DNA from 2 places in the Paenibacillus sp. MDV22-iso6 genome. Region 2 is predicted to be linked to the other one. Evidence: riboswitches for the same ligand, from Rfam matches in the RefSeq annotation. Region 2 holds a riboswitch; the other holds the start of a gene.
What was found. A riboswitch is a leader RNA that binds a small molecule or an ion and turns the genes downstream of it on or off. The one in region 2 is predicted to bind glycine.

Region 1 (15,870 bases), on a different contig from region 2:
ACTGTTCTTTCAGATAGTCCAAACGAAGCCCAAAATTCAAAGCTTGCATCGCCGTCAGTCCAATGGGGGCCAAGAAAACGAGGAACCAGATACCTTTGCCACGAATTTTGAGCCAGTCGGACGATAACGCACGGCCCGTCATACCGTTGCCCCCTCACCGATGACCCGCATGAACAAGTCTTCCAGGGATTGACGGTGCTCTTCCACACGATAAACCGCATGGTCCTGCTCGACCAATCGGCGAACCAGCAATGCAATCGCGCTATTATCCATATACGGGAACGTGAGCGCGGCTCCTTCACGTTGACCGAACTGTCCCTGCTCTCTTGCCAGCTTCATCGCCTCTTCCGGCTCGGAAACGGTCAGTCGAATGGAGCTACCCGTCTGGCTATGCAGATTAGCAATCGTATCCTGAAGGACCATTTTCCCCTCACGGATAATGCCAACCCGGCTCGCCATCTGTTCCACTTCACTCAGCAAATGGCTGGACACCAGCACGGTGATGCCATGTTCCAGCGGCATGCGTTTGATTAATTCCCGGATCTCCTGAATGCCCGCCGGATCAAGACCGTTCGTCGGCTCGTCCAAAATCAGCAGCTCCGGCTGACCCAACAAGGCACTTGCAATCCCCAGACGCTGTTTCATTCCAAGCGAGTAACCTTTTACGGAACGTTTGGCATCCCGGGTCAGATCCACGATGGAAAGCACTTCGGCAATCCTCGATTTGGGTACATTTAATATCCGGCGCAAGGTTTCCAGATTCTCCACCGCGTTCAGATGACCATAGTATGAAGGATACTCAACCAATGACCCTACTCGTCGCAGAATGTCCATACGATCCTTGCGGATATCCTTGTCGAATATACGGATGACACCTTTGGTTGGCTTGATTAAGCCAAGAAGCATACGAATAGTTGTTGTTTTGCCAGCGCCGTTGGGACCAAGGAAGCCATAAATGTCTCCCTTTTTAATATGCAGATCAAGTTCACGGACCGCCGCACGGTCCCGGTATGTTTTCCATAAGTTAGCGGTTTGAATAATGTTATCAGTCACTGTTTAATCACCTCGGATATCATCGTAACCTTCCAAGGTTAAAGCTGAAGTCGGCTGAAGTTTAAGTTTTGTTTAAAAAAAGGTACGGCCTTGATTTCCCAGCTCCTCCGCCGCTATAGAGGCATACCCGCAATCCATTCTCAGAGCTGTCTACCCTCTTCCGCAGCCCCATCTCACGAATCAGCAGATCCACGATGGATAACCCCAGACCTGTTCCCTTGGTATCCGAATCTTCCTGCAATCCTGGGCCCCTATCCTGAATAACAAGAGCCTTCTCCCCATGGATCTGTTCTGTCGATATGCCAATATATTTTCCACTCGCTGCATGACGGATGACATTCTGAAACAGGTTATCGAGAACACGACGTAATCCCTGCTCATCCACCTGCCAGAACAACGGTTCTTCCGGCAGATCGATATCAATCTCAAACTGCTCTTTCTCCCAAACGGGATACCAGGCCGCTGCCGTTTCTCTGACGATTCGCAGGACGTCCTTCTGTTCCAGCTTCAATGTATATTTTCCGCTGGTGAGCAGGTTGTACGATAACATGTTGTCGATCAATCCGCTCAAATCATCCATCTTGGCTTCCATACGACGCAATGAAGTATCCGCAGCCGTGCTTAGTGGTTCTTTGTGAAGGGAATGCATATGTCCACGGATGACGGTCAGCGGTGTACGCAGATCATGCGACAATCCCGCGACAAGACGTTTGCGAAGCTGCTCTTCCTCCCGCTCCCGGTGACGGCTGTCTGTCAACTGATGCACCATTTCGTTGAACGATTCCTCCAGATGTCCAATCTCATCCGATCTGCGAATCTCCACAGGAAGGGGAATGCCTTCCTTGCCCGGAGTGATCATCGCCGTCTGGAGCCGGATGAGCCGCTTGCGAATTCGCGCAAAGAACAGGATCGACATGATGATAAATAACAGGAAGATGATCATCATCAATCCACCCAAATACAAAAGTTCCATAGGCCAGTTGTTCTGTGGCTTTTGCAAAAGATACCTTGGAACCTCAATCACCATAAACCCTTGTCCCTTGTCTTCACTATCTCCACCCACAAAAGAAACAACCGTTAGCGGATCACGATAGGAGGCTTCCTTCATAAATTCCAGGGAGCTGTTTGCATTCCATATCGAAGGAATCCGGGTCTCTGTATTCGGATGATCCAACGTCCATTTCAATGTCGTCATTGTTGTTCCATCCACGGTGGACTCCGATACATCAACGTCCTCTCCAGCGAGAATAAATGCCGTTTCACCGTTTTGGTCCACACGGTACATCGAAGAATTGGGATATTTCCGGTGCAGCTGTTCCATACGTTGATTGATTTTTTCAGATGTCGCCCCATCCAGCTTCTCGGATTCCCGGGTCCACAGGTTGCTAATTTTCGTGCTATCGCCATAAGGTGCCGTATTGTCTTTATTTGTATTGTTCACCACCACCACATAGATAATAGATGTAATGGGGAGAACGACCGGCACAAACAAAACCGCTGCCAAGATCAGGAGAATATATCGGGACATCAAGGTCCGTCCAAAACGCATTTTCCGTTTGCCTGGAAGGCTACGTTTCACTCCCTTATTCCTATCGGATGGATCGCGCATCGTCGCTTTTCTTCTCATGGCTTCTTCACACGATACCCAACACCACGAACGGTTTGAATGATGGTTGGGTTCGCCGGATCACGCTCCAGCTTCTCGCGCAGATGCCGGATATGTACCATTAATGTCTTGTCCCCGTCCAGATAAGGCTCGTTCCAAACGGCTTCGTAGATCTGTTCCTTGGTTCGAATCATGCCCATATGCCTGAGCAGGTAGGCGAAGATATGAAACTGTTTGCCCGATAAAATAATTTCTTCCTCTGTCTCCTCATTCACGATCCGGTGATCCTTCTCGTAGATGGACAAGTGGTCCAGTTTTACCACGGTATCGGCCGAGATCGCTGTCCCTGCCTTCCGAAGCTGGACTTCAATCCGTGCGGCAAGTTCATCGGGATGGAATGGCTTGGTTACATAATCATCGGCAAAATCAAGCCCATGCAGCTTGTCGTCAATGGACGTTCTAGCCGAGAGCATGACAATGGGCACTTCAGGATGTTCCTTTTTGAGTCGCTGTCCTACCGTAAATCCATCCAGTCCCGGCAGCATGACATCCAGAATAACCAACGAGCAGCCCCCGGCAGCTTCAGCCGCACCTTCACCACTTCCGAGCCATACCACCTCATATCCACGCTCCTCCAAGTCGGCCCTAACCCATGTGGCAATTTCCGTATCGTCTTCAATGTATAACAGTTTCGTTTTCATGCGCGTATTCGTTTCCTTTCTGTACCCTTTGGGTTAATTATATATTTGAAACATAATGAAGTATCTTGTTTATATAAAATGTACGAATGATGATCACACGACCATGGATATCCTTTTATTTTAAATTATACCTTAATCATCCGCTTCGCATAATTCATGCAGAGATTGAGAGGTTGATTCAACAACATAAGCATGTGGCATTCATCCCGAGATTGATTTGCATCGAATGCAGCTACTTGCTCACATACTACGTGTGTATACGACGGGAGGAGATTCAACATGCTGCTGGAAGCCATCTATCATCAACCAAAACGGAACTGGGCCTATGCCTACGATAAGGATACCATTCGTCTGCGTCTGCGTGCCAAAAAGAATGATCTCACCGAGGTACATGCCCTGACTGGGGACAAATACGCCTGGGATCGCACCAAAGAGCTGGTTCCTTTAACCAAATATACATCCGATTCCATGTTCGATTATTATGAGGGGCAAGTAAAGCCTCCGTATCATCGACTGAAGTATTCCTTCCTGCTGAAAAGCGGCACAGAACAGATCTGGATGACCGAAACGGATTTCCAAACGCATGAACCCGACGATCCTGGTCACATGTTCCAGTTTCCGTACATCCATCCCGGAGCTGTATTTACACCGCCTGCATGGGTGAAGGATGCGATCTTCTATCAGATCTTCCCTGAACGATTCGCAAATGGCAACCCCGACCTTGATCCAGAAAAAGTGGAACCCTGGGGTGGTGAGCCGACCCCGTTTAACTTCTTCGGCGGTGATCTCCAGGGCGTCATCGACCATCTGGATTACCTTGAAGAGTTGGGCATTAACGCCATTTATTTCACACCAATCTTCGAGGCAACGACCAATCACAAATACGATACCGAAGATTATTTGCGAGTAGATCGGCATTTTGGTGATGCAGATACAGCCAAACGGCTTGTTGAGCTGTGCCATGCACGCGGAATCCGGGTGCTATTGGATGCGGTGTTCAATCATTCTGGGAAGACTTTTGCGCCGTTTGTGGATGTGCAGAAGAACGGGGAGAAGTCCAAATATAAGGACTGGTTCCATGTGCATGAATTCCCGCTGGACGTGAAGGATGGCATTCCTACGTATGAAACATTCGGATTCGAAGCCCACATGCCGAAGCTTAACACGGAAAATCCCGAGGTGAAGGCGTATTTGCTGGAGGTCGCCGAATACTGGATCAAGGAAGTGGGCACCGACGGCTGGCGGCTGGATGTCGCGGATGAAGTGGATAATGCGTTCTGGCGCGACTTCCGCCGTGTAGTGAAGGCTGCGAATCCGGATGCCTATATCCTGGGTGAGGTATGGAATGAGTCCTCCTCCTGGCTGCAAGGTGATCAGTTCGATGCCTCGATGAACTATCCATTTACGGAAGCCGTAAATCGTTTTTTTGTAAAAGATGCCATGCACGCCGAACAGTTCGCGAACTCGATCGGTCGACAACTGTCCCGCTATGCGCTGCAAGCCAGCGAAGTGGCGTTCAATCTGCTTGATAGCCACGATACACCACGGCTGCTCACCTTATGTGAGGGTGACCAGCGGAAGATGAAACTGGCCGCGTTGTTCCAATTCAGCTATATGGGTGCCCCGTGCATCTATTACGGGGATGAGATTGGGCTGGACGGCGATCATGATCCCGGCTGTCGGAAATGTATGGAGTGGGATGAGACGAAGCAGGATCGCGAGCTGTTCACCTTTTATCAGAAGCTAATCGCACTTCGCCATGCCCATCCTGCCCTGCGTGCAGAAGGCAGCATTCGATTCCTGCAGGCCCGTGAAGGCGGAAGCCAGCTTGTGATGGAACGACAGGATGAGGAGGAGCGCATTCTGATCCTTTTCAATCGTTCGGAAGAAACAGCTATCGTGGAGCTCGAAGCGGGTGCCGGGGAATGGACGGAGTTATTTGGCGAGAATTATCGTACAGCCAAGGAAGAGGGAATTCTGGCCGTTGAGCTGCCCGCATATGGATATGCTGTACTAAGTACAGATATCGCGTAACTTCTTCATATTGTTGTATCCTTGCAATTCCAACGCATTGCAAGCAACGCCGGATAAGCGCTCACAGACCTGTTACTAATCTGTAGAGCGCTTTTCTGCGTTATGGATGGATCGTCAATTAATTTAGTGACACGGATACTATAGAAAGCTACAGAGGCGCGGTCAGCTGTTCCTTGAGCAATCGGATGGTAGCCTCATATTGCACAAGCCCCACTTGCATACACAAACGCTGTGCAGGTGAGATCTGTTCGCCAAATTGCTTCATCTGGCGCTGCAGCTCGGCATACAGCAACTCTTTACGATTCAGCTCCGACCGGACCCACCCTGCGACAGTATCTTCATCCGCCAGCTCTCCGAAATACAGACGCATCAGAAAATCAGAACGGAACACCTCTGCTTCCAGGGGACTCATCAAATAGGTATTGAACTCCGCAGACCCTTCCGGTGTTAAGGTATACACATTTTTGTCAGGTTTCCCTTCTTGTCTAACGGATTCTTTGGTCAATAACCCTGACTTTTCCATCTTCGCAAGTGTGGGATAAATGGTGCCAAAGCTGGCATCGAAGAAAAATGAAAAATATTGTTCAAAGTACTGCTTGATCTCATATCCGGAACATGGCTGATTGTGCAGTATTCCGAGGATGACATGCTGCGTGTTCATCGGTGTACCGCTCCTTTCCAATTGCTCTTAACGTATCACATCCTCCCTTATACGTTCAACATCATCAGACGTTCACGGATTGGCTTATCCGGCAAAAGGGGGCTTATCGTTATCCATATTATCCACGATCAGGTGAAGGCAGGTTTCCAGTCAGAGCGACAGGTGTCGCAGCAGTCTTGGACTCCAAAGGTATGCCGGATTGTGCAGGACCTGAGCGTTTGATCCATGTGCACACCGCTCCCAAAACCAACGTCGCCGCTCCAATCACTACCAGAAGCAGAACATCATGACTAATTCCATCTCCGCCAAGCACCAGATTCATCATACCCTCCACCGCGTAGGTTGCCGGCAGATAATGACCGATCTGTTGATAGAAGTCAGGCATGACATCGCGCGGAATGGTTGCGCCTGATGACAACATCAGCAGAGGCAACAAGGCACTGTTTAACCATGCTCCAGCATTTCCAAGCAGCAGCAAGCTCAATTGCGCCACGAATAGAAAAGATAAAGTAATCAACAACTGAAATAGCCATAACATCCACCATCCATCTGCTGATGATACACCCATAACATGCATCATCCCTGCTCCAACGAGCGATACGATAAATGCAGCACCAACATTGATGATATTGCGCGCCCAAAAGCGTTCCCATTTTCCTGCCCTGCTACTGAGTTCACCAGAAACCTTTTGCAGATTCATGCCAAGAAGCATTGCACCTGTAAAGGTAGCCGTCACAATCAACATTGGTACCATGGAAAAAGCAAAGTTATGAACTGGATTCAGCCGTTCCACTTCTGCCTCCACCCGGGAAGATAACCCCGCTGCCATCGCATTCGCCTGATCGTCAGCCATACCTGATTGATTCAGCACTCCCCGAATGCTGTTTTGCTGTACTTCACGGTTCAACGTCGCTGTAACTTGTGCGGATACGGTCTGCATCACACTTTTTACGGTAGCCACATTGGATTCATTCATTACATACTTCACTGCCACCGGGCCTGACAAGTCTCCCGCCTGCTGCATGAAACCGGATGGAATCTCGATAATCATGTATACATCCCGGTCCGTTAACATCTGTCTGGCTTCTTCCATAGTTGCCGAAGGTTTAATCGCGAAATGAAGCCCCTCTGCAAGAGACTTTGCCACAGGCTCAGCCGCAGCCCCATCTTCATTTACGATGGTCACAGCAAGCTGATTCATCCGTGCATTTACCTGATCATATCCACTAAGCCAAATGGTATTAAAAAAAACCTGGAACAGTACGGCTGTAATTAACCCGACTACTGTAGCTCCATTTTTCAAAAACAGAAGACTCGTTTGAAAAACACTTTTCATGTTATCCATCTCCTTAATTTGTATAACTTATTCTCGATCTTATATATCGTGTTGATATATGAAAATAAATAATATATCTAAACGATATATAAACGTCAATACCTTTTTATTTTTCTTTGTTGGAACAACAAAAAAGCCGATACGCTTCTTCACCAGGAAGAATTCGTATCGGCTTTTTTATCAAGATGGGAGCAGATCATTACCGTTAATGATCAAGCTCCACGAATTAAATTCAGTTCATGTACGTTCATGCATGTTATGCCTTGGCTTCTGGTTCATTTTCAGCAGGAGACTCAGCTTCAATCTCAGGCTCAGCACGCTTCGCCTTCGGTTTAGCAAGCTTCTCCATCATTTTCCGTCCTGTCGGTGTTTGGGCAAGCCCACCTTGGGCCGTTTCACGGTGCCTGCTCGGCATCGCACTGCCCACTTCCAGCATGACATCAATGACTTCGTCAGAAGGAATGGCACTTCGTACCCCGGCCAGCGCCATGTCGGCCGCAGCCAACGCAGTTACGGCACCCAGTCCGTTACGCACGATGCACGGAATTTCCACGAGGCCTGCGACGGGATCGCAGATAAGGCCTAATGTATTTTTTAACGCGAGGCCAACCGCATGAACCACTTGCTCCGGCGTCCCTCCACGCAGCTCCACCATGGCTCCAGCGGCCATACCGATGGCAGAACCCACTTCAGCCTGACAGCCACCCTCGGCACCGGAGATAAATGAATTGTTGGCAATGACATAACCAATCGCTCCCGCACAGAACAGACCGTTCACCAGATGCTCGTCACTCCAGCCAAAACGCTCTTGGGAGCTAATAAACACACCCGGAATGATGCCGCAAGAACCGGCTGTTGGTGTGGCAACGATCCGGCCCATGGAGGCATTCACTTCCGATACACAAAGGGCATACGCCATGGCCAGTGCAGAAGCATCTCCAGAACAAGTCTCACCTTTACGAATGTACTCAGCCATTTTTTTGCCGTCTCCGCCAGTCAAACCGCTGCGTGATGTCGTATCTTCTGTCAGCCCTTTGTGTACAGCTTCCTTCATCACCTGATAGTAATCCGACATCTGCCGTACAACATCCGCTTCCGGGATATTCGTCTCCTGAACCTGCTCTTCGATCATCAGCTCGGCGATGGTTTTGGATTCTGCTGTACAGATGGTATTCAGTTCATGTAGATGTTTAAACCGCATCAGGCTCGACCCCTCTCTTCAAATCAATCACGCGAATGTCCAGCATATGATCCAGTGACCGCAGACGGTTCAGCATCTCAGGATTTGGCACACCATCCATCTCCATCGCTGTCAATGCTTCACCATCCCGGGCTTTCCGATCCACTTGCATGTACCCGATGTTCACCCCGGACGAACTGATGGTGGAGGTTACGGAAGCGAGCACCCCTGCTTTGTCCGAATGGCGCAGTACAAGTGTGGGAAACTCTCCGCTGATCTGTACACGAAAATCATTCAATGCATGCACCGATACACTACCTCCGCCAATGGAAGCACCAATTAGTGAGCATTGACGGTCTCCATGCCACAGTTCAATCTTGACCGTATTCGGATGAGGAGCAGGCAGGCCACTTGTAAAAAACTCTACCTCCATACCCACTTCCTCTGCATATTGTTCTGCATCCGGTATACGTGGATCATCAGTCACATAATCAAGCAGGCCACCGATTAACGCAAGATCCGTACCATGCCCCTGATACGTATCGGCGAACGAGCCATACAGTGTTAATCGAGCGCGTTCAGGCGTGCACCCCAGCCACTGACGGGCAATTCGCCCCAATCTTGCCGCTCCAGCCGTATGTGAACTTGATGGACCTGTCATGGACGGACCAATAATTGAAAAAACGTCTTTAAAACGCATCGCAAACCCTCCATTTATAATCGTCATTTTCATCCAGACGTACACCCATAATGTTCCTTTATTACTGAATGATGACATCAAAAAAGGACAGAAGAAGGCCCTAGGCCCTCTCTCTGTCCTCGATACCTGAGAGTTTCATGATAAGCAGCGCGGCGGATCGATGCAATCCCTGTATTCACAGGTGATGTCACCCTGCACACCGTGCTGCTTGACCATATACCCCTTGGGTGGCGCAGTTTCGCGCACTCTCCAGAGTTGCGTCCAACGATGGTACATTTACCTGAGAGATTAACCACTGCGCCGGGTGCGTAGCAGCTTGCTCCTTCGGTGCCCGACAGCTGCCATTTTACTCGACATGCCCAGGTCTCTCCCGCTCGCTATCATTCGCTGTATGGAACCATTCTGATCTTGTAACAGAACGATAATTGAAGTTTTTAATACTTTCTCATTAAGATTAATCGACCGGAAGATCAGTGTCAACAAACTTAACGATTTCTTTGTGAATATTTGCTTTTTTCCATTTTATACACTAAATAAATTAACGAACTGTAAACTTTCATCACATGAATGTGTTAATGCGTTTCATCTCGAAAGCGTATACATTGTTCATTTTCTATTAGTGACTATCAGTGTTTAATACTATTTATGTTATGTTCCACAGAACGGTTCGGGTATTCAGGTAACCTTTATTCTGTACTAGAATTGCCGTATTTCTGCCTGTCACCCCACCATCGCCTTGGGCTTCGATGGTTCATCGTAATACCTGCTTCGGGAAGGAAGCATACTCGTCACCCACAATCCCAACGCAGCCAGCAGCATAACCCCGGATACAACTGTATATACCATACGAAGTGACAACTGCTCGGCCACTACGCCTGCAATCAAAATGGAAGCCACCTGTAGCATACTTAACACTAGTCCAAGTACACTGCTCATTCGCCCCATCAGATCGACAGGGATATTATTTTGATAAAAGGTAACCAGGCCCGTATTCGCCAGTGCGGAGCACAGACCGAGCAGAATAAAGGCAACCGCCGCCAGCTCAAACGAGAATGAACGGGAGAACAGAAAATAACCCAGCGCGACCAGAAGTACACCGCCACCCATCATGTGACGGATCGGCAAATGTTTGGCGAACATCCAAACCAGCATGGAACCTGCCAAATAACCGATTCCGGTGATACTCATTAATGCTCCGTACTGTGATTCAGGCAGGTTCATCACCTGACGGATAAACACCACTTCCTGAGCATCCAGCGACATGCCGACCACCAGAATAATCTGGAACAGGGCATATATACCGACCACGTAGCCCGACTTTCGGCTGAAGCTCAGTACAGCTCTCCAATCCTGGGCAATCATCCGAGGTGTGAGTCTGCTTCCCGTCCCTATATTCTGTTCTCCAATGCCCAGTTTGGGAAGAAACATTAGAATCAACGCAGAAGCAGCAAAAGAAACCGCATTGGCATAAATGGCTGCCGCCGGAGATAAATAAATTAGCATCACTCCTGCAACTGCTGGGCCGGTAATAAATGCCCCTGAGCTGATCAGGGCTTGTAGGGAATTGAAGCGCTTGCGCCGTTCAGCAGGTACCAACCGGGTAATGTATACCTGAGAGGAAGGGACAAATATAGATGAAGACATGCTGATCAGAAACATCACTGCGTACATCATCCATAGGCTGGACATCAGTGGGAGCGCCGCCACCAACAATGCCCGTAGCATATCAGCACCAATCATCAGCTGTCGCTGATCATAACGATCAATCAGGCTGCCTGACCAAAACTTAGTGCACACCGAAGCAATCGGCGAGATAATCCACAACCCTGCGACTGCCGCTGGAGACTGTGTCATATTCAATACCATCAGGTTGATCGCCACAATATATATGAAATCACCCAGATTGGATATGCCCACTCCGCTAAGTAGCAATCCGGCATGCTTCCAGCCACCAGACTGCCCCTTCGATGCAACTCTCTTTGCACGAATGTTCTTCATAGCGCTACCCACCCACTAGAAATCACAAATTATAACTCATAGAAAATACTCTCGTTCTGCAGATATGGTCTACAAAATTTGCTGCATATAAGAGGCATCCGCTCTTTCATCCATTCGTACCTGGACTCATTCTCCATCTGAAATGCAAAATAGCCGAACGTAAAGATCAGCATGAATCCTTCCATTAACCGAATATCACGCTTCGTCAGTGGTCCTGTCTGCTCCGTATATCCCGATAGGAAGACATCCCGTTCCTCCCGATTGAAAATCGTAGCCGCACCTCCGGCATCAAAGAGATAGTAGCCATAACCGTATAAACAAAAATCAATCATAGATATACCCTGATCCGTCACTAGCAGATTGCCGCGGGTAATATCTCCGTGAATTACTCCCCATGTCTCGGCATTGTGCGGATACGTTTCGAGTTGCCCGTTAATGTTCTCAAACGTCTCACGAATCAGATCGAAATCTTCAGGAGTAAAGATACCACGTCTAACGCCTTCCTCCAATTGCTCCAACATGACCAGATTCTCTTTGATCGAGCCATAGGCTGGTCTTACTCCCATTTGCTCTAAGGCAGGGCTATCGTTATATATATCTGAGATGATCGCCTTATCAGCGTGCTGTTCACGGTCATTCGTCTGCTGCCCGCTTTCAGACTTCAGTGAACCCACCTGAGGCTCAGGAGCTCCCGTTGGTCGTCGTCCATATTGGTGCAACGTCTGCAACTGTACGCCCAAATCATGAATCTGCGCTGTTGTCAGACGTTCTCCCTGCTTAATATCCCTGCCCTCAATCCATTCCAGAACAGTACAACAGATCTCTTCTCCTGCTTCGTCCAACCAGACGGTGACCCACTCATCCGATGTATTGCGTACAGGAGTCTGCACCCGCAATGGTCTGGTAGCCCGTAATGTATAAAGTAGATTCATCTCTGCTTCAAGTGCAGGTCGTGTATGCTGGATGCCCGTCATGCTTGCAAAAGCGGCTTTATGTATACGCAATAGGTACTTCTCTCCGGTTGATTCATCAACCACCTGATACGTTAGATTTTCATTATGTCGGATAAAGGAAATTGCAGGCTTTTCTATGGAATAATGCGAGATAATTTCAGTTGCCATGGTGTCATGGGCAATCTTATGGGTAGTTATGATCCACATCTCCTTCTCTTATCAAATTAAAGGTGGTGCTCACAAATATCGTAGCATGATTGTTTTTATTTTGGCAAACTATTCCATATGTAGAATGATGTAAAAAAGCATAACCCCCGAACGACCTCGCCCGAGTGTTATGCTTCCTTCTATCTCTATAAATCTATCTCGATCTCATACTCCATCCAATTTAACAGTTAACCGAAACGTCCCATAATATATTCTTGAGTCAGACGATTGTCCGGGTTGGTGAAAATATGTTCCGTATCCCCGTGCTCAATCATGCTTCCCAGATAAAAATAAGCTGTATAATCCGAGATGCGTGCCGCCTGCTGCATATTATGGGTAACAATTACGATCCGCAGCTCCTTCTTGAGCTCCGAGATCAACTCCTCCACCTTACCCGTTGATACCGGGTCAAGCGCAGATGCCGGCTCATCGAGCAGCAAAATCTGCGGATCAACCGACAACGCGCGGGCGATACAGAGCCGCTGCTGTTGCCCACCCGAAAGGGCCAGGGCAGATTCATTCAGTCTGTCCTTCACTTCGTCCCAGAGCGCAGCGCGACGCAAGCTTTTTTCCACAATTTCATCCAGTGCCTTCTTGTTCTTAATACCGCGGTAGCGGGGGCCAAACGCGATATTGTTGTAGATAGACTTGTGGAAAGGGTTCGGCTTCTGCCACACCATGCCGATCTTCTGACGGAGTTTGATTACATCTGTGCCCGGCTCATTCAGATCATTGCCATCCATCCAGATATGTCCCTCGGTGCGGGAACCGGCAATCTCGTCGTTCATTCGGTTGAGCGACCGCAGGAACGTGGATTTACCACAGCCGGATGGTCCAATGAGTGCCGTTACACTGGCTTCGGGAAAAGTCAGGCTGATCTGCTTAACTGCCTGAAAATGCCCATAATATATGCTTAACTGTTCCGTACCAAAAGGTATGGCCATGTTGGTTCCTCCTTATTTCGAAGCTGTCATGCGGCGGTAAACCACCCGACCGATCCAGCGTGCACTGAGATTGAACGCCAGTACGAGAAGTACAAGCACGGCTGAAGCGCCAGCTGCTACTTCTTTGGAATCCGGGCCAATGCCTTCACTGTTTACTTTCCAGATGTGCACAGCTAACGTCTCTGCCGGACGCAATGGATTGATCGGCGATCTTGGACTCGTTGGATTCCAGTCCGTGAAGTCCAGCGGTGGACTACTCATACCTGCTGTGAACATCAGGGCTGCTGCTTCACCGAAGATCCGGCCCGATGCCAGGATCGTACCCGTGATTAAGCTTGGCAATGCCACAGGCAGCAGAATGGAGGTGATAATTTTCCATTTGGACAATCCGAGTGCAAGACCCGCTTCCTTCTGCTCTTTCGGAACGGCCCGGAACGCTTGCTCCGTTGTCCGCACCATGAGTGGAAGATTGAATATAGCCAAGGCCATGGCACCCGATAATAAGGAGAATCCAAGACCAAATGTATTAACAATTAACAAGAGTCCGAACAAACCAATAACGATAGATGGGAACGAGGATAACACTTCGACAACGAGTCGAATAAAACTTGTGATCCGGCCCGGCTTGGCGTACTCAGCCATATAAATACCGCCGCCCCATCCGAGCGGAATCGTAATAATCAAGGTCAGAACAAGCAGGAATATTGAGTTGAATAATTGCGGTCCAATCCCGCCTCCACCTTTGAGCAGCTGTGGTGCACTGGTCAGGAAGTGCCAGTTAATCTGCCCAATCCCACGTACCAGAATGAAGCCAAGCAAACCGAGCAAGAGAACAACAATGAACAGCGCCAGAACAACGATAACGGATGTGGCAACTTTATCTACCGTTTTAGCCTTCATTTTCATACCCGGTTCCTCCTTTCAAGCAGGCGAACCAGAATGACGAAGACAAAGGTCATCACCAGCAGGACAAGCGCCATACTCCACAGTGCATTATTATGAACAGATCCCATCGTGGTGTTACCCATACTCAGGGTGATTACACTCGTTAACGTTGAAGCCGATTCGAGCAGTGATGTCGGTACATGTGGTGCATTCCCGATGACCATCTGTACGGCAAGAGCTTCACCAAATGCGCGTGCCATACCAAGTACAATCCCTGTCAGCAAAGCTGGAAGAACCGTCGGGATAATGACACGGTAGATCGTTTGCCAGCGTGTTGCCCCCAGTGCGTAGGACGATTCACGCAGACCTTTCGGCAGTGCAGACAGTGCATCTGCCATAATACTTGTTACGGTAGGCAAAATCATAACAGACAGAACCAAACATCCGGCTGCAATCCCGACGCCGGCTCCGCCAAACATGCTGCGCAATAAAGGAACGATAACACTGAGACCGATAAACCCGTACACAACGGAAGGAATACCGGACAGCAGCTCAATCGCAGGTTGCAATATCTTTTTACCTTTACCTGGTACAATCTCGGTCATGAAGAGCGCTGCACACAAGCTAAGTGGACTTGCAATCAGAGCTGCAAGTAATGTTGTTATGAATGAACCGGTAATGAACGGCAACGCTCCATAGGCAGCAGGTTCTCCCGTTGGATTCCACGTTTTTCCGGTTAAAAATTCGCGCATACTCACGCCATCCTGGAAAAAGGTCGACAAGCCTTTGGACGCTACAAAATAAACGATGGAAAACATGACAACGATCAGGAAAACGACACAAATCGACGTATAGATCCGTCCCGTCCACTCTTCCCAATAATGCTTCTCTCTCAAGGGCCGGCGCGGTTTCAACTTGTTGTTCATTACCGTTCCCCCTTCGGTCTGTTCCATAACAACCATCCTTCTATAGTAGAATTCATGCAAAATATGGGATTAATCCAGAGCAAACCGCGCAAAGAGGCAGGACCTGGGTCCGCCTCTCTCGCTGTATGCGCAAGTTCAAAGATTATTGAGTCACAGTGCCTGCTGCGTCACGTTTTACTTTCATGCCGGATACTGGGATGTAACCAAGCTCCGTCACGTCGTTTTGTTGAATTTCGTCACTCAGGATGTAGTCGAGGAATGCTTTTGTTGCTGCATCCGGGTCACCTTTGGTGTACATGTGCTCGTAAGCCCATACCGGATAAGTTCCTGCTTCTACGTTTTCAACCGTTGCTTCTACACCTTCGTATTTCAAAACTTGCAGGCTGTCATCCAGGTAGGACAGAGCCAAGTAACCAATTGCGCCCGGCGTTTCAGCTACGAGCTTTTTAACTGTACCAGAGGAATCTTCCTGAATAGAACCTTGGATATCTTCCACTTTTGTTCCCAGTGCAAAGTTCTCGAATGTTGCACGAGTACCGGAGCTGCTAGGACGGTTTACGATAACGATGGCTTGATCTTTACCGCCAACATCTTTCCAGTTTGTGATTTTACCAGAGAAAATGTCGATCAGTTGTTGCTTCGTCAAATCTTGTACACCTGCATCTTTGTTGCTTACTGGAGCGATG
Region 2 (15,870 bases):
AAAGCAGTAGGGTTGGTGTAATTGAGTTTCTCGGCAATCTCCGATATTTTCAGGTTGGTCGTCTGCAGCCAGGTTTTGGCTTTTTCCATCCGGTATTCGGCAAGGTATTCCGTAAAGTTCACACCAGCCTCCTTCTTGAACACACGGCTCAGATAGACTGGATGAAAATTCAGTTCTTCTGCGCAAGCTTCCAGCGACAATTCGCGATCATATCGCTCCTCGATCAGCCGAATCATGCGCCGGGCAATATTCAGATATTGAGATTCTTCCTGTTCACGCCAGAATCGAATGACAGGGTGAAATAAACATTTGCGGAACCAGTTCGTCATTTCATCCAATGTGGATAACTTGAGTAGTCGAGCCATAGAGGCCTTTTCGCCCAACACTTCCGCAACATTCCCACCCTGCTCCTGTACAAGCTGATACACACGGGACAACAGTTGAACCATGATAACGGGGTATTCGCTGAAGTGCAGCTTCTTGTCTGCAAGCAGACCGAGGTATTGCTTAAAGTACGCATCGGTTTTCTCCTCGTCCCCTTGCTTGAGTGCAGAAGCCAACTGGTCTTCAATCATCCTGAGCTGTGTATATAACGCTGCCTCCGTCTGACCTCGCGGCTGAATATCCTCGTAATGCAAAATAATACGGCTGCCCAGACTTACCCTGCCTTGCAGAGCCTCACGACTCTCCTGGTAAGCCCGTGGCGAATCACCTATTGCAGAATAGGAACGACTAATACCGATACTTACAGGCAGATTCAGATAGGTCACAACCCGCTCACGGATCAATTCCGCTTGAGTGTGCATCCACTCTTTTAGCTGTACTTCATCATCCAACACGGATGCCAATACCGTAACCTGGGCGTCATCAATCATGACAGGTGCAAAACGAATATCAGAGGGCAGCAGCTCACCGACCATATTGTTTAACGCAAACAGCAGCAGATCCCGGTCCTGCTCCTCATACCTTGTCCCTTCAAGGGTATCGATCTGAAGTGTAAGTAGCCCAAGTCTGGACCATGAGGTTGGAAAATCGTATAACTGACCCTGATATCTGAAGTCATCTTCCGATATTTTGCCTGTAAGCAGTTTTGTCATAAAAAATTCCTGCAAATGAACATGCTGGCCCTTCATCTGCTCACGCATCGTCTTTTCCGAGCTGAACAAGGTCGATAATCGCTCTTCGATGTATATAAATTCATCCTGACGGCGTCCCGACGGAGCCAATGGAGAATCCAGTCCTTTTGTAAACTGCAGAAGTCTGGAAATGGGAGAATACATCTTGCGACTGCCGTAGATGGCTACTAATCCCGTCAAACATAACATGACTAATGTAGCCACTCCCGTAACCAATGCAATTTTCTGCGATTGGGCGGTTATCTGACTCAGCGATACAACGGATACATACAACCAACCATTGAGTGGGGACTGCCTGTAGCTAACTGCCACCTGACTTCCCTCGACCTCTGCACTGAAGAAACCCTCCGACTGTCCTGTCGTTTGTACCTTTTCATGGATTTCCTGATTTAGCGTGTCGTATTTCCCGTCTTGTTCTGTATCGTTGAGAAAATATTTTTGCTCCCGATCAAGGACGTACATATCCCCTGAATTCGGATTTCGACTTAGAAATGTACTTAGCTCTGTATCGGCTATGTCTATAACCAAAAATCCCTTGGGTTTCACATTCGTTGGTATCATCGGAATCTTGAATACCATGCTTACCACGTTGTCGGATGAAATAAGAGTAGGTGCGTGTTCTGGCGTTGCTTCACCAACTCCCGCCGATACCGGCACACTTTCTTTGGTTGAACTCACATTTTGCGTTACCCAGAACAGGCTGTTTGTATATTTCAAATAAGAGCCTATCCGGTCCCGAATACTGAAATCATCCAATTTTCCAAAGGAACGCATCGAAACGACCCAGTCTTCATCCAGATTCACGAGATAGGCCTGATCGATATTAGTAACCGATTGCAGATTATTAAATCCGGAAGTCAGATCACGAATTTCCTGAAATTCGCTGCTGTCCAGCGGTTTTTTCATCGCTTGTAATACCAGTGGAGAATTCACATATTGGATGGACGATAATTGCAGGCTGCGCAATACTTGCTCTACCCGCATTTGGGTCTGATGCAGAATCTGCAAATTACTCTCCCGGACCTTCTGTTCAATGTCACGTGAAGCAATCGAATAGGAGACTGAACCAATAACAATGACCGGAAGGGCTCCGAGAATCATGGTAAAACAGAGCAAACGCAGCAGGTATTTAGGCAAAAAGAGCATCCTCCTTTGTGCATTTTGCGTTATTTGATCGAGAACGATTTCGGAATCACTACCCGATCTAATGCAAAACGTATGTATAATATCGCTTTCATTGGATTAATTTACTATTGTTATTTTAAAACCCATTGTTATTCAAGTCCACTATTTATTATTGAAGGTTGACTTCAAGGCAATTTCCAGTTTATATTGGTTGCATATTCCTCAATCAAAGGAGAGATTTTGATGTCGGTGAGCGTTCTTAACTAACTAGTTTCATATTCAGGAGTTTGGCCTTCGATTCACTTGTGCCTTGTGGCATACGTGTATTTCATGATGCGCCATTACCCTGTACTTAGTTAAGAACAGCGGATATCATAAATCGCCTCCGGGATTGTACGTGTCCGGGTCTATTTCCGCGCTGTGTTCAGCGTGGATTTTTTTGTATAGACCTATAACGGGCCCTACTTTCCCGTACGTTAAGGGCGGAGAATGACGTTTGTTCATTCTCCGCCCTTTTTGCGTTTTCCGGGAATATGTCCCATCGCTTTAACCGAAATTCCATTTTATATCCAAGGAGAGATCAAGCATGAATGAAAAAACGTTAACCAGTCTGGGTTATCCCCAAATTCAAAAAAACGTTGCAGCCTGTGCCCTATCCTATTTGGGCAAACGTTACGCAAGAGACATGAAGCCAATGGTGGACGCTTCTCTGATTCAAATGCGGCTGGAAGAGACCGCTGAAGCGGCTGCTTTGATTCGTTACGGTGCCAGTGTGCCCATTCCTTCACTGGATGGCATGGAGACCATCATGGATCTGCTCGGCACCGGTTATTTATTTACGGAACGTGATTTCAGCAATCTCGCCCAATTTCTGCGCAGCTGCGCACAGCTTATGAAATACATGGAGGGCAAATCCGAAGTGGCCCCCACAGTTAGTCGCTACGCTTCATCCATGATATGGATGGAATCCCTGCTCAGCGAGATTGAACGCTGTATCCATAGTGGACGCATTCAGGATCAGGCGAGCAAGGAGCTGATACGTATTCGTAAAAAAATGACGGTGAATGAGGAACGCATGAAGCGCAAGCTGGATTCTCTAATAAGCAAACACCGCTCCATCATGCAGGAAAATGTGATTAGTCAGCGTGGTGGAAGAACCGTGCTGCCCATTAAGAAAGAATTCCGCAAACACGTTAAAGGCAGTGTGCTGGATGAATCAGGAAGTGGCCAAACCGTATATATTGAACCTGCTGAATTAGTAGGTCTGCAAATGGAGCTGTCTTCACTGCAAGCCGAGGAATCACGGGAGGAGATGAAAATTCTCGGTGACTTAACCTCCTTGGCAGAGTCTTATAATCGTGAAATTTCGTTAAATACGGAAACGGTAGGGATTCTGGATTTCCTGTTCGCCAAAGCGAAATATGCAGCGACCATGGACGGACGAACTGTAAGCGTCAATGCCATTGGACGTGTTCGGCTTCATCATGCCCGCCATCCGTTTATGGGTGCATCCATGGTTCCGCTTGATTTTGCGATTGGTCAGACTTATTCCTCGCTAATCATTACCGGGCCGAATACGGGTGGCAAAACGGTTGCACTCAAAACATTGGGTCTGCTCACATTGATGATGCAATCTGGTCTGCTTGTGCCTGTCGCTGAAGATGGCGAGATGGCCGTGTATCATGAAATTGCTGTTGATATCGGCGATGGACAGAGCCTGGAGCAAGCACTCAGTACCTTTTCTGCACATATTCGCAACATGATTGGCATCCTGGAGCAAGCCGATTCATCGACACTTGTGCTTATTGACGAGATGGCCTCCGGTACCGATCCCGGTGAGGGAGTGGGACTCTCGATCGCCATGCTGGAGGAGCTGCACAGCCGTGGAGCTACCGTTATCGCTACAACCCATTTTGGGGAAATCAAACATTTTGCAGCATCCACGCCTGGATTTGAGAATGCAAGAATGGAATTTGATACGGTCTCTCTTCAACCTCTTTATCGATTGCGGATCGGAGAAGCCGGGGACAGCTATGCCTATTCCATTGCACTGAAATTGGGTATGCCACAGCGTATTATTGAGCGCTCCAAGCTCATTTCAGATCAGGGTGTCTCGCAAAGTGTCTCTTCCACCTCCTCTCCATCCGTGCCTAACGTAAGTTCAACGTCATCGCAAATAAACAGCACGGTTGAACAAGAACAATTGAATGAAGCAAGGAACACGATAAAACCTATCAGCCCGTCCGTACAGACTGGAACTAGAAAGCAATCTGCTGATCGGCCTGAAACATTAGAACCCGCGCCCCCTGCCAAAGCATTCCGAAAAGGGGATCGCGTCTATGCAGCTTATCTGAACCAGTCAGGCATCGTATGTGATGTGGAGGACAGTCGCGGAAATATCGGAGTCATGCTGCGTGGACGTAAAGTCAAAATTCATAAGAAACGTCTAACTCTGCACATCTCCGCAGATGAACTATATCCGGGTGACTATGACCTCGACATTGTGCTGGAGTCCAAAGAGAACCGAAAGAAACGCAAACTGATGAGTCGCAAGCATGTGGAAGGACTGAAAATTGAATTGCCCCCTGAAGAATAACCACAGGATTGATATAATGGGTTGAGTTGCTATACTTTAATAAACCTATCGATCGTTCGTGGTTAGAAATTTATCGGGGAAGGAAGACTCGTATGTCTGTTGAGCAGGATACAAAGAAAGTCACTCCAGAAGTTCTTGTATGTCCTTTATGCGGTGAGGCCAATGGCTGCTCCTATGCGGCTGGTCGTCCTCATTCAGAATGCTGGTGTAACCGGGCTGTGTTCCCAGAAGGGGTATTTGACCCCATTCCGGCAGAACAGCGCAGGAAGTCCTGCATCTGCGAGGCATGTCTGGATACGTATAAAAAGAAGACAGAGCAAAATAAAGAGCCCCACAGTTAACCCTGTGAGGCTCTTCTTCAATCAATATTATTTTGTATTGAAATACAGAACGTTACTTCTGCATTTGTTGATAATGCGCTACAGCCTGCTTCAGTACAGGATGACTCTCATCCATGGACGTATACTGGCTGAGTGCTGCTTCAATCCCTTTTTGCTGGATCGTAGTCTGGAGTTCCACCGCTTCCGGGTCTTCGGATACGTCAAACTTGCAGGCAGCGGCCATACCCATCGCCAAAAGTGTTGTCTCCGTTCCATACTCGTAAGCCTGGAGAGCTGGGCGAACCAGACGGTCATTCGGGGACAGTTTCCGCAGTGGAGAACGTCCTACACGAGTTACCTCATCCGTCAGATGCGGGTTAACGAACCGTTCCAATATTTTGGCAATGTACAACTGATGATCGTCGGCATTGAATCCAAAACGCTTCACCAAAACGGCTCCGGTTTCCTGCAAGGCACCATATACGATGGATTTGACTTTTTCATCGGCAATAGCCTTCTGAATTGTATCAAACCCATTCACATATCCAATATAAGCGGCAATACAGTGTCCCGTATTTACGGTAAACAGCTTCCGTTCGATATAAGGCTCCAGATCATCCACATACATTACACCCTCAACCGGTTTGAACGCAGGGGCCATTTGTGAACGGTCAACAACCCATTCATAGAAAGGCTCTACCTGTACATGCAATGAATCTTCATGATGCTGAATCGGCACAATCCGATCTACGGCAGAGTCCGGGAAATACACGTACTGATCCGCAAGCAGGCGAGTCCGCTCATCAAGCAGGCCATATACATGTTCTTTCAGCTGAGTGCTGGCTCCAATTGCATTTTCACAGGCAATAATGTGAAGGGGCTGGAAGACATCGCCCGTTCCCAATCTGGACGTAAGTCCTTTGGCAATACCGGGAGCAATATGTTTCAGAATGTTCACGCCCACTGCAGTTGTGATCAGTTCAGCTTCTGCAACATTCTGAGCAACGGTATCCAAATTGGTTCCATCGATTGCACTCACACCGGTAACTGTCTCCAGGTCTTTGGCCTCGTTAGCCAGTTCAACCGTATACTCTCCACGCTGCTCTAGAGCCTTAACCAGCTCCTGATTAACGTCGGAGAAAACAACATTGTAGCCTGCACGGGACAGAATCAAACCGATAAAGCCACGTCCAATATTACCTGCTCCAAAGTGAAGGGCCTTCATAGTTCCATTTCACTTTCCAAAATAGTGATGACTTCTTCGGCGGTTTGAGCATGACGCAAAGCTTCCATGTTCTCTTCCTCGGCGCAGATGACTGCGATGCTGGTCAGGATCTCCATATGTTCTCCACCTTGAGCGGCGATACCAATGACCATATACGCTTTTTCTTCCCCAAAATCAACACCTTGCGGGAACTGAATGACGGAAATGCCTGTGGACAGGATGAATGATTTGGATTCCTTCGTGCCGTGTGGAATCGCAAGTCCGTTGCCGACATACGTGGAGACAATCTCTTCACGCTCCAGCATTTTGTCGATGTATTCAGCGGTGATATGTCCCGCGTCTTTCAAAATTTGACCTGCCATACGAATCGCTTCGTATTTGTCCTGAGCCGTTGCATTCATGATGACTTTATCTTTAGTTAACACACTCATGTTTGAATACCTCCAATTTCGGTTTTGCTGCGGTAAAATCCCGCAAGTTCTTGGGACAAGTAATGAATAAGATCATCCCGGTTGCCTTTTTCAAGTAATGCAATCATTTCTTCCTGCAACAATAGCGCACTGATTTCACTCAGTACCTCCAAACTTTCCTTCGATAACTGTCTGGGTCCAAGCATCAAGAGCACATGGCTGACACCTGCCGGGTCTTCCGGCGTGCGTAGAAGCGGCTCTGTCAATTGGAACAGCGTAATTGAAGGACTGTGAATGCCATCACTGCGTGTATGAAACAGAGCGAGGGAAGTTCCGGGAATCTTCTGACTTCCAACAGCTTCACGCTCCTCCAGCAGCCTGGCAATCTCATCTGGATTATTCAATACACCGGATTGATGCAAAACGCTGCACATGGCGTAAGCCGTTTCTAAAAATCCGATCTCCTGATTATCCAGCGGGAACACCTGAAACTTGCCGATTATCTGTACGATTTCAATCAGGGTCGCTTCCAGTCCAACCGGATCGGAAATTCGTCCTGTTGTCCCTGAGTCTGCTTCAGGTGGGGGACTATGTTCCCGCTGAAGCGTCGTTGTCCTGATGAAGTTTCTTAAACGTTCACTTTCTTCTGCCGTCAGCAGTGGGCTTACCTTGTAGTATTGATGTTTATCCATCGGCAGATCCACGGTAGAGAGAACCAGATCATATTCCGTCTTCGGTATACGTGCGGCTTCATACCAGGACACGCTGTCCACAATCCGAATTTCGGGAATTTCCTTGGACAGACGGCTCGATAACATCCGTGAAGATCCAATCCCACTCGTACAGACGACGACAGCCCTGATTTCACGCTTCAGCACCCGCAGCCGTTCAATGGAAGCACCGAAGTGCATTACCAAAAATCCGATCTCCTCATCCGGCACATCCGTATTGGGCCAAGCCTCTCGCACGGCTTTCTTTACATCCTCAAACAGTGATTCATAATCCTTGCGGATCTGCTGAAGCAACGGATTACGGATGAGCTGCCGCCCATCCATTCGTTCCAGCACCGGCTCTATATGGGCAATCAGACCTTCACGAAGCAGACGATCCTCATGGAACGAATAATGAGTTTTCTCCTGCATTCGATCTGTAAGAGAACGAACCATGTCGAGTAAGACCAGATCGTCTATGGGCAGAAGACGCGAGGAATGAATCGATTGCTCGATTTCAACTAGCAGCCTGTGAAAATAAGCCTGCTCCTCGCCGACAAACTCCAGCCCAAGCTGGGCAGATAGAACGCCGCACAACCGTGAAGCCAAATATTCCGGCACCTTCCGCTCATCTTGCAGTGGATTCCCAACGTCATTTTTGTCCTGTTGTGTGCCCCGACCTATGCCAAAACCTTTGCGAATCCGCACAACCGCTACAGACAATTGGATCAGCAGCTTCATGTATTGACGTTCCGGGATATTTTCCAACCACTCAATATCCGGCTGCCATAATGCATTTTCGACCGTAAGTACATCCTCATGCCCTATCATTTCCAGAAGTTTGCTGTTTACTTTGGAAACTCCCTGCTCCGCTTGTCTACCGAATAAATCGGATTCATCCAGATATTCAAGAGCGAGCGCGGAAATAGCCATGCGATGAGCCAGCTCGCTTCCATTGATCTTGACCCCATATCCACGTCTGCGAACCAGCTTCAATCCAGCCAGCTGAATGCGTGGTTCCAGATCGTCCAGATCATTGCTTGCCGTAGACACGGTTACCTTCAGATCTGAGGCCAATGCAAGCAGCTTCACAGGCTCGGATTCATCCAGCAAAATACAAAGCATGAAGAGTTTACGCTCTTCGGGCGTAAACTCCACATATTCGTTAAGCTCAAGTTGTTGACGCAATACGGCCAAATCATCGGAACCGGGATCAATTCGAACCCCGGTTCCCGATTTTTTTTCCAATCTCATGCCAAGGGGCTCAAGCCATTGTTCAATCATCTGCAACTCTCGATGTACGGTACGAGTGCTTACTTTGACCACAACAGCTATATCGCCAGCAGTTACCTCATGAGGATGCTCCAGCAGGAACTCCACGATCTCACGCTGTCTCCTTGTAATATTACTCATCAGGAGTCGGATTTGAGGCGCTCCACCAGTGCCTCATATTCAGGACTCTTCAGGAAGTTATCGATGGAAATATGCTCTGCATTTGGAGCCACGGATTTGGCCCGGTCAGTCAATGTTTTCTGTGTGATGACGATGTCGGCATCTTGTGGAATCTCACTGATCGCCGTGTTGGTTACAGCGACATCCACACCGGCTGCCTTCATTTTCTTCCGCAGAATCGAGGCACCCATGGCACTCGAACCCATACCTGCATCACAGGAGAATACAATTTTATTGATATCCGTTTTTACTGCCGAAGAAGCAATATCGGCTGCACGGTCAGCTTCACGATTGTCTTTATCAACGGTGAGGTTACCCGTTTTGCCCTGATTTTTCATATCTTTCATGCGGCTGGAAGCACTATCCAGATCTTCGTCATCCTTCTGTTTACCTGTTTTGAGCAGTATGGATGCCACGAGGAAGGAGATAACCGCAGCTACGGCTACCCCGGCAAACATACCAAGATATCCGCCCTTAGGTGTTAACAATGAGTAGGCAATGATACTTCCCGGTGACGGTGCAGATACCAAACCAGCTCCTGTCAGCATGAAGGTCAATGTACCCGCCACACCACCAGCCATCGCAGCCAGAATCAGTATCGGTCTCATCAGAATGTAAGGGAAATAAATCTCGTGAATCCCGCCAAAGAAATGAATGATTACAGCACCTGGAGCGGAAGATTTGGCTGATCCGCGACCGAAGAAGCAGTATGCCAGCAAAATGCCGAGTCCAGGTCCTGGGTTGGATTCAAGCATGAATAATACGGATTGCCCCAGTTCTCTTGCTTGATCCGTACCAATCGGTGTCAGAATCCCATGGTTGATGGCATTGTTCAGGAATAATACTTTTCCTGGCTCAATGATCAGGTTGACCAGCGGGAGAAGACCAGCGTTCATCAAAGCTTCTACCCCAGCCGATAACACCTTGCTAATCGCTTCAACGAAAGGCCCGATGCCTTTAAGGGCTAGAAGGGCCAAAATCCCACCAATAATACCAGCGGAGAAGTTGTTAACCAGCATCTCAAACCCTGATTTGATTTTGCCATCGACAGCTTTGTCAAATTTCTTAATGACCCAAGCTCCCAATGGTCCGGCAATCATGGCGCCAAGGAACATTGGAATGTCACTGCCGACAATAACCCCGATGGTCATTATTGCACCGACTACACCACCACGTTGGCCGTGTACCATGGTACCGCCTGTGTAACCGATAAGCAAAGGCAGCAAATATTTGATCATTGGATCAACCAGCAATGCAAAATCTGCGTTAGGGAACCATCCTTTTGGAATGAACAATGCCGTAATCAAACCCCAGGCGATAAATGCACCCATGTTCGGCATAACCATACCACTCAGGAAACGTCCAAACTTCTGAACGCCGACCCGTATTCCTCCGCTTTTTTCGGACTTTGCGTCCACTGAACTCATATTGAAAACCTCCTCAACATATTAAACCTTAATTCCACTGAATTTTGACAACGATGATCCAGACGAACAAAGGTACAAATCTTCAATAAATCTTAATTTACAACCATATCGTAAATGAAAACGGTATCTTCTACAACGAAATGAAAACCTACTTCCGTCATGAACGTTGATGACAAGATTTAAATTTAAAGGATTGTCCCATGTTTGAACCTTGTATATGGAATGGAACCTGTTATTCCCTTTCATGTATCATACCCACGAAATGCCCCATTTTAATGACAAACGAAATTGTAAATTTATTCTATTTGAACGAGCTGTTTCTATCTCAATTAGAAATATTGATGAAACACGTTAATTGATATTCATTCCATCCCTTTCGTCTGTTAACAACGAAAAAGCGCAATTGCCTCACCCTGTCCCAGGTGAGGCAATTGCGCCTAAGTATTCTCCGAATGAGCTGTATCACCATCCGGATCTATAATCAATCGATTCATTTTTATTACGTTAAACGAACTTTTCCATTAAGCTGAAACTCCGTATCTAGCGGAAATTTGCACCTTAATATTATTCCGTATGTTTACGATACGCATCCGCGTTCATCAATGTGGAAAGTGCTGCTGTGAGGTCGCCCTCAACACGAATCTCGATCATCCAGCCTTCCTCATATGGGGAGTTGTTAACCAGCTCCGGGGAATCCTGCAATGCATCATTCACAGCAATAATCGTTCCACTGACAGGAGAAAACAAATCCGAAACGGTTTTGACGGATTCAATCGTTCCAATGCCGTCTTCCGCTTTTACATCCGATTCAAGGTCAGGCAATTCTACAAACACAATGTCACCCAGCTGATGCTGCGCGAACTCGGTAATGCCAATACGTACGGTATCCTCCCCTACGGTCTGCACCCATTCGTGCTCTTCACTGTACAGGAAATCACTTTTCAATTCGCTCATCGATATCCGCCTCGCTTTTCATTAATGAGTGCATGCGTTTCTTTGACCTTAACCTTTTTCCCAGAACATAGCGTATGATATTTTCGATTCAAATGTCAAGATACCTCACAATTTATTTGTTTTTCTTCCTTATATGCCTGTAACTCAAATGGACCCTCCCTACATATAATGGTGAATATTAGAAAAGTAAGCGCACTCTTTATAAATAGACGTACATTTTAATGTTAATTAAAAATTTCATTCGGATTTTTTGTTCATATCTATGATATCGTTCTTGACATCAATAGACGATTCAGGCTTTAATGAGAGTAGTAAATGTGTTTAATTGGTCTATGCAATACCCGCGGATGAATGTAAAGGGAGAGATTACCCTTGACACCCGAATCAGGGTGTACATGCGGTAACGCCGAAGGAGTAAGCCACCGACAAGCGGAGGTGAATCTCTCAGGCAAAAGGACTTTTACGGGACGCAACTCTGGAGAGCATCTAATCGCCCTGTATGGGCGTTATGATCACCCAAGGGGAAACCTGCTGCATCATTCGGCGGGGTAACTCTCAGGTACCAAGGACAGAGCCTAAGAATACAGCGTGCTTCTGGCATGCCGATTCTTTGGCCTGTCCTTTTCCTTTTTCCCAAAAAAACGAAAACAGGTTATAGAGCGGCGCTGCCTATAGCGTCCTTACCTTACTTTTATAATAAAATATGATGCCAGATTCATTGATCCACGGTTACACACTCGGCCGGTTGACGGCCCATGACGAGGTGATTGGATGTCCGATTTGCTTAGAACCCCACTCTTTCCACTCTATCAGCAATATGAAGGCGTACGATGCATTGATTTTGGTGGCTGGGAGCTCCCGGTACAATTCAGTGGAATTCAGAAAGAGCACGAAGCGGTAAGAGAACGTGCCGGATTATTTGATGTATCCCACATGGGTGAATTCACCGTACAAGGTGAACACGCAGAAGCTTTTTTACAGTACATGACCACCAATGATATAACAACACTCGTTCCCGGTCAGGCCCAATACACGTTAATGTGTTATCCGGATGGCGGCGTGGTCGATGATCTGCTGATCTATAAACTGAAAGACCAGCATTATATGCTGGTAGTTAACGCCTCCAACATCGACAAGGACTGGGCATGGCTGCAACAGCACATGACGCCAGGCGTAACGATGACCAATGATTCGGATCAAACGGCGCTGCTTGCCCTGCAAGGTCCGCTGGCAGTCGATATTCTCGGAACGGTGACAGATACCGATGTGTCTTCGATTGAGCCTTTCCGATTTGTAGCAAATGCGAAGGTATGTGGCGTTACATTGCTGTTATCCCGCACCGGATATACCGGTGAAGATGGCTTTGAGCTCTATGTTCCTGCGGAACAAGCCGCTGCGGTCTGGAACGGATTGATGCAAGCCGGAGAAGGTCACGGACTCGTTCCGACTGGACTAGGCGCCCGGGATACGCTGCGCTTTGAAGCCAAGCTGCCCCTGTATGGACAGGAATTGTCTGCAACCATCTCACCGCTGGAGGCTGGCGTAAGTATGTTTGTGAAGCTAAATGCAGGACCGTTTATCGGACATGAAGCCTTGTTGCAGCAAAAAAATGATGGGCCTGCCCGAAAGCTGGTCGGCATCGAAGTGCTGGAGCGCGGCATCCCTCGCCCTCATTATCCCATTTACGCCGAAGGCGTGCAGATTGGTGAAGTGACCACAGGCACTCAGTCGCCTACGTTGAAACGCAATCTGGGGCTGGCCTTGATTGATAGCAAATATGCTGCACTGGGTACCCCGCTGGAGATTGAGATTCGTGGCAAGAAATTGAAAGCCGAGGTTGTGAAGACCCCTTTTCATAAACGGACACGTGCGCCAAAGACACCTACTCAAGGAGCTGATCAAGCATGAGCAAGCATCGCTACATTCCCATGACCGAGCAGGATCAGAGTGCCATGCTGGCAACCATCGGCGTGGAAACGATTGAGGATCTGTTCCATGACATTCCACAGGAGATTCGCTATCAGGGCGAACTGCCTGTTTCCTCCAAACTGGATGAATACGCACTGACACGTCATATGTCGAAGCAAGCGGCAGCGAATGCCAACTTCGAGACACACGCCAGTTTCCTGGGTGCAGGCATTTATGATCACCACGTTCCCTCCGTCATTAATCATGTCATCTCCCGTTCCGAGTTCTATACAGCCTATACACCTTATCAACCCGAGATCAGCCAAGGAGAATTGCAGGCGATTTTCGAGTTTCAATCCTACATCTGTGAGTTGACAGGCATGGCTGTAGCCAATGCCAGCATGTACGATGGTGCAACTGCATTTGCGGAAGCAGGCAATCTGGCCGCAGCGGCAACCCGCCGCAAACAACTGATTGTGTCACGTACCGTGCACCCCGAATCCCGTCAGGTATTGCAAGCTTATGCTCACGGCCTCAATCTGGAGATTGTTGAGATTGGATATCAAAATGGTGTAACAGACTGGGATGCCCTGCAAGCCGCCGTGTCCGATGACACCGCAGCCGTCATGATTCAAAGCCCGAACTTCTTCGGCGCCGTGGAAAATGTAAAACAGGCCGCAGACCTTGCGCATGCGCACAAGAGCCTGCTCGTGGTCAGCGCCAACCCGCTATCGCTGGGTCTGCTGGAAGCCCCAGGCAAGCTGGGTGCTGACATCGTCGTTGGCGACGCGCAGCCCCTTGGCATCGCCGCTTCACTCGGCGGCCCAACATGCGGATACTTCGCCGTATCCCAGGCTCATATGCGCCGAATTCCTGGCCGAATTGTAGGCCAGACAACGGACCGCAACGGCAAGCGTGGTTTTGTACTCACGCTGCAAGCACGGGAACAGCATATCCGCCGTGAAAAGGCGACGTCCAACATCTGTTCCAACCAGGCGTTGCTCGCGCTGAGCGCCTCTGTATATATGTCCATTATGGGTAAACAAGGCATGATCGACGTTGCTGATTTGAATTTGCAAAAGAGCCATTATGCCCTTAATACGTTTACCGCAATTCCAGGCGTCTCTCTTACGTTTACCGCCCCTACGTTCAATGAGTTTGTTATCCAACTGCCTGAAGGAACAAATGTGGAACCACTGCAACTGAAATTGCTCGATGCAGGTTTCATTGGCGGGTATGAACTTGGCCGTGATTATCCCGAGCTCGCCGGACATATGCTGATTGCAGTTACTGAACGACGCAGCAAGGAAGAGATCGACGAATTCGCACGTGTATTGGAGGGATCGCTGTGACTCAGGAAACGACAACAAAGACAACTACGACGACATCAGCACAAGGACAATCGGAAACGGTAACCTCTATCTCCACTTCGGGCCAACCTGAAACTATCACAACAGACACTAACCAGGCTGCCTCTCCAGCACCGGAGCAATCGTTGATTTTTGAACTCAGCAGTCCGGGTCGGGTCGCTTATTCGTTGCCCGAATGCGACGTTCCCCGTCAAGCTGTGGATTCCCTGATTCCCCGGGAAATGCTTCGGTCGGAAGCAGCAGCATTGCCTGAGGTTTTTGAAGTTGACGTCATTCGCCATTACACTGCCCTGTCTCGTCGTAATTTCGGGATAGATAACGGATTCTATCCGCTGGGCTCTTGTACGATGAAATATAATCCGAAGATTAATGAGGATGTGGCCCGTTACAACGGGTTCGCCAAAATTCATCCATATCAGCATGAATCCAGCATTCAAGGTGCACTTGAACTGCTCTACACGTTGCAAAATGACCTTGCCGGACTTACCGGGATGGACGCCGTTACGCTGCAACCGGCCGCTGGTGCACATGGCGAATGGACCGGGCTCATGATGATCCGTGCTTACCACGAAGGTCGTGGTGAACGGCGTACGAAAGTCATCGTACCCGATTCTTCTCATGGGACCAACCCGGCAAGTGCAACCGTAGCAGGTTTCGAAACGGTAACGATTCCTTCCCGCGCAGACGGTCTGGTAGATCTTGACGCACTTCGCGCAGCTGTTGGTTCGGACACCGCAGCGCTCATGCTGACTAACCCGAATACACTCGGACTCTTTGAAAAAGACATTCAGGAGATTGCCTCCATTGTGCATCAGGCAGGTGGCTTGCTGTACTACGATGGAGCCAACTCCAATGCCATTATGGGCATCACCCGACCTGGCGATATGGGCTTCGACGTGGTGCATCTGAACTTGCATAAAACGATGAGTACTCCGCACGGCGGAGGTGGACCTGGTGCCGGCCCGGTTGGTGTGAAGAGCCGCTTGATTCCATTTCTGCCGAAACCGATGGTCATCAAAAATGATGAGGGTATATATGCATTGGATCGCGAAGGTGATCAATCCATTGGCCGGGTCAAAGCTTACTATGGTAACTTCGGTATTCTGGTCCGCGCCTATGCCTACATTCGTACTTATGGACCTGAAGGCTTACGCCGGGTATCTGAATGTGCGGTGCTCAACGCCAACTACATGATGGCCCGTCTCGCACCTTACTACGAGATTCCGTATCCAGGCGT

Region 1: another riboswitch for glycine. It lies ahead of sdaAB (L-serine ammonia-lyase, iron-sulfur-dependent subunit beta); the one in region 2 lies ahead of gcvT (glycine cleavage system aminomethyltransferase GcvT).

What each region holds. Positions count from the first base shown of each region.
Region 1 is NZ_JBZVDZ010000008.1:259,810-275,679, forward strand. It holds gene AC4PM4_RS22895 (ABC transporter permease) at 1-142, opposite strand, end outside; gene AC4PM4_RS22900 (ABC transporter ATP-binding protein) at 139-1,053, opposite strand; gene AC4PM4_RS22905 (HAMP domain-containing sensor histidine kinase) at 1,115-2,632, opposite strand; gene AC4PM4_RS22910 (response regulator transcription factor) at 2,677-3,360, opposite strand; gene AC4PM4_RS22915 (alpha-glycosidase) at 3,640-5,394, shown strand; gene AC4PM4_RS22920 (PadR family transcriptional regulator) at 5,543-6,055, opposite strand; gene AC4PM4_RS22925 (YhgE/Pip domain-containing protein) at 6,174-7,391, opposite strand; gene sdaAA (L-serine ammonia-lyase, iron-sulfur-dependent, subunit alpha) at 7,648-8,592, opposite strand; gene sdaAB (L-serine ammonia-lyase, iron-sulfur-dependent subunit beta) at 8,582-9,271, opposite strand; glycine riboswitch at 9,383-9,526, opposite strand; glycine riboswitch at 9,531-9,654, opposite strand; gene AC4PM4_RS22940 (MFS transporter) at 9,992-11,269, opposite strand; gene AC4PM4_RS22945 (phosphotransferase) at 11,299-12,390, opposite strand; gene pstB (phosphate ABC transporter ATP-binding protein PstB) at 12,618-13,373, opposite strand; gene pstA (phosphate ABC transporter permease PstA) at 13,386-14,273, opposite strand; gene pstC (phosphate ABC transporter permease subunit PstC) at 14,276-15,211, opposite strand; gene AC4PM4_RS22965 (phosphate ABC transporter substrate-binding protein) at 15,327-15,870, opposite strand, start outside.
Region 2 is NZ_JBZVDZ010000004.1:544,193-560,062, forward strand. It holds gene AC4PM4_RS14505 (helix-turn-helix domain-containing protein) at 1-2,273, opposite strand, end outside; gene AC4PM4_RS14510 (endonuclease MutS2) at 2,848-4,857, shown strand; gene AC4PM4_RS14515 (cysteine-rich CWC family protein) at 4,950-5,198, shown strand; gene AC4PM4_RS14520 (mannitol-1-phosphate 5-dehydrogenase) at 5,251-6,402, opposite strand; gene AC4PM4_RS14525 (PTS mannitol transporter subunit IIA) at 6,399-6,833, opposite strand; gene AC4PM4_RS14530 (BglG family transcription antiterminator) at 6,830-8,935, opposite strand; gene AC4PM4_RS14535 (PTS mannitol transporter subunit IIBC) at 8,935-10,401, opposite strand; gene gcvH (glycine cleavage system protein GcvH) at 10,966-11,355, opposite strand; glycine riboswitch at 11,703-11,825, shown strand; glycine riboswitch at 11,829-11,929, shown strand; gene gcvT (glycine cleavage system aminomethyltransferase GcvT) at 12,127-13,263, shown strand; gene gcvPA (aminomethyl-transferring glycine dehydrogenase subunit GcvPA) at 13,260-14,615, shown strand; gene gcvPB (aminomethyl-transferring glycine dehydrogenase subunit GcvPB) at 14,711-15,870, shown strand, end outside.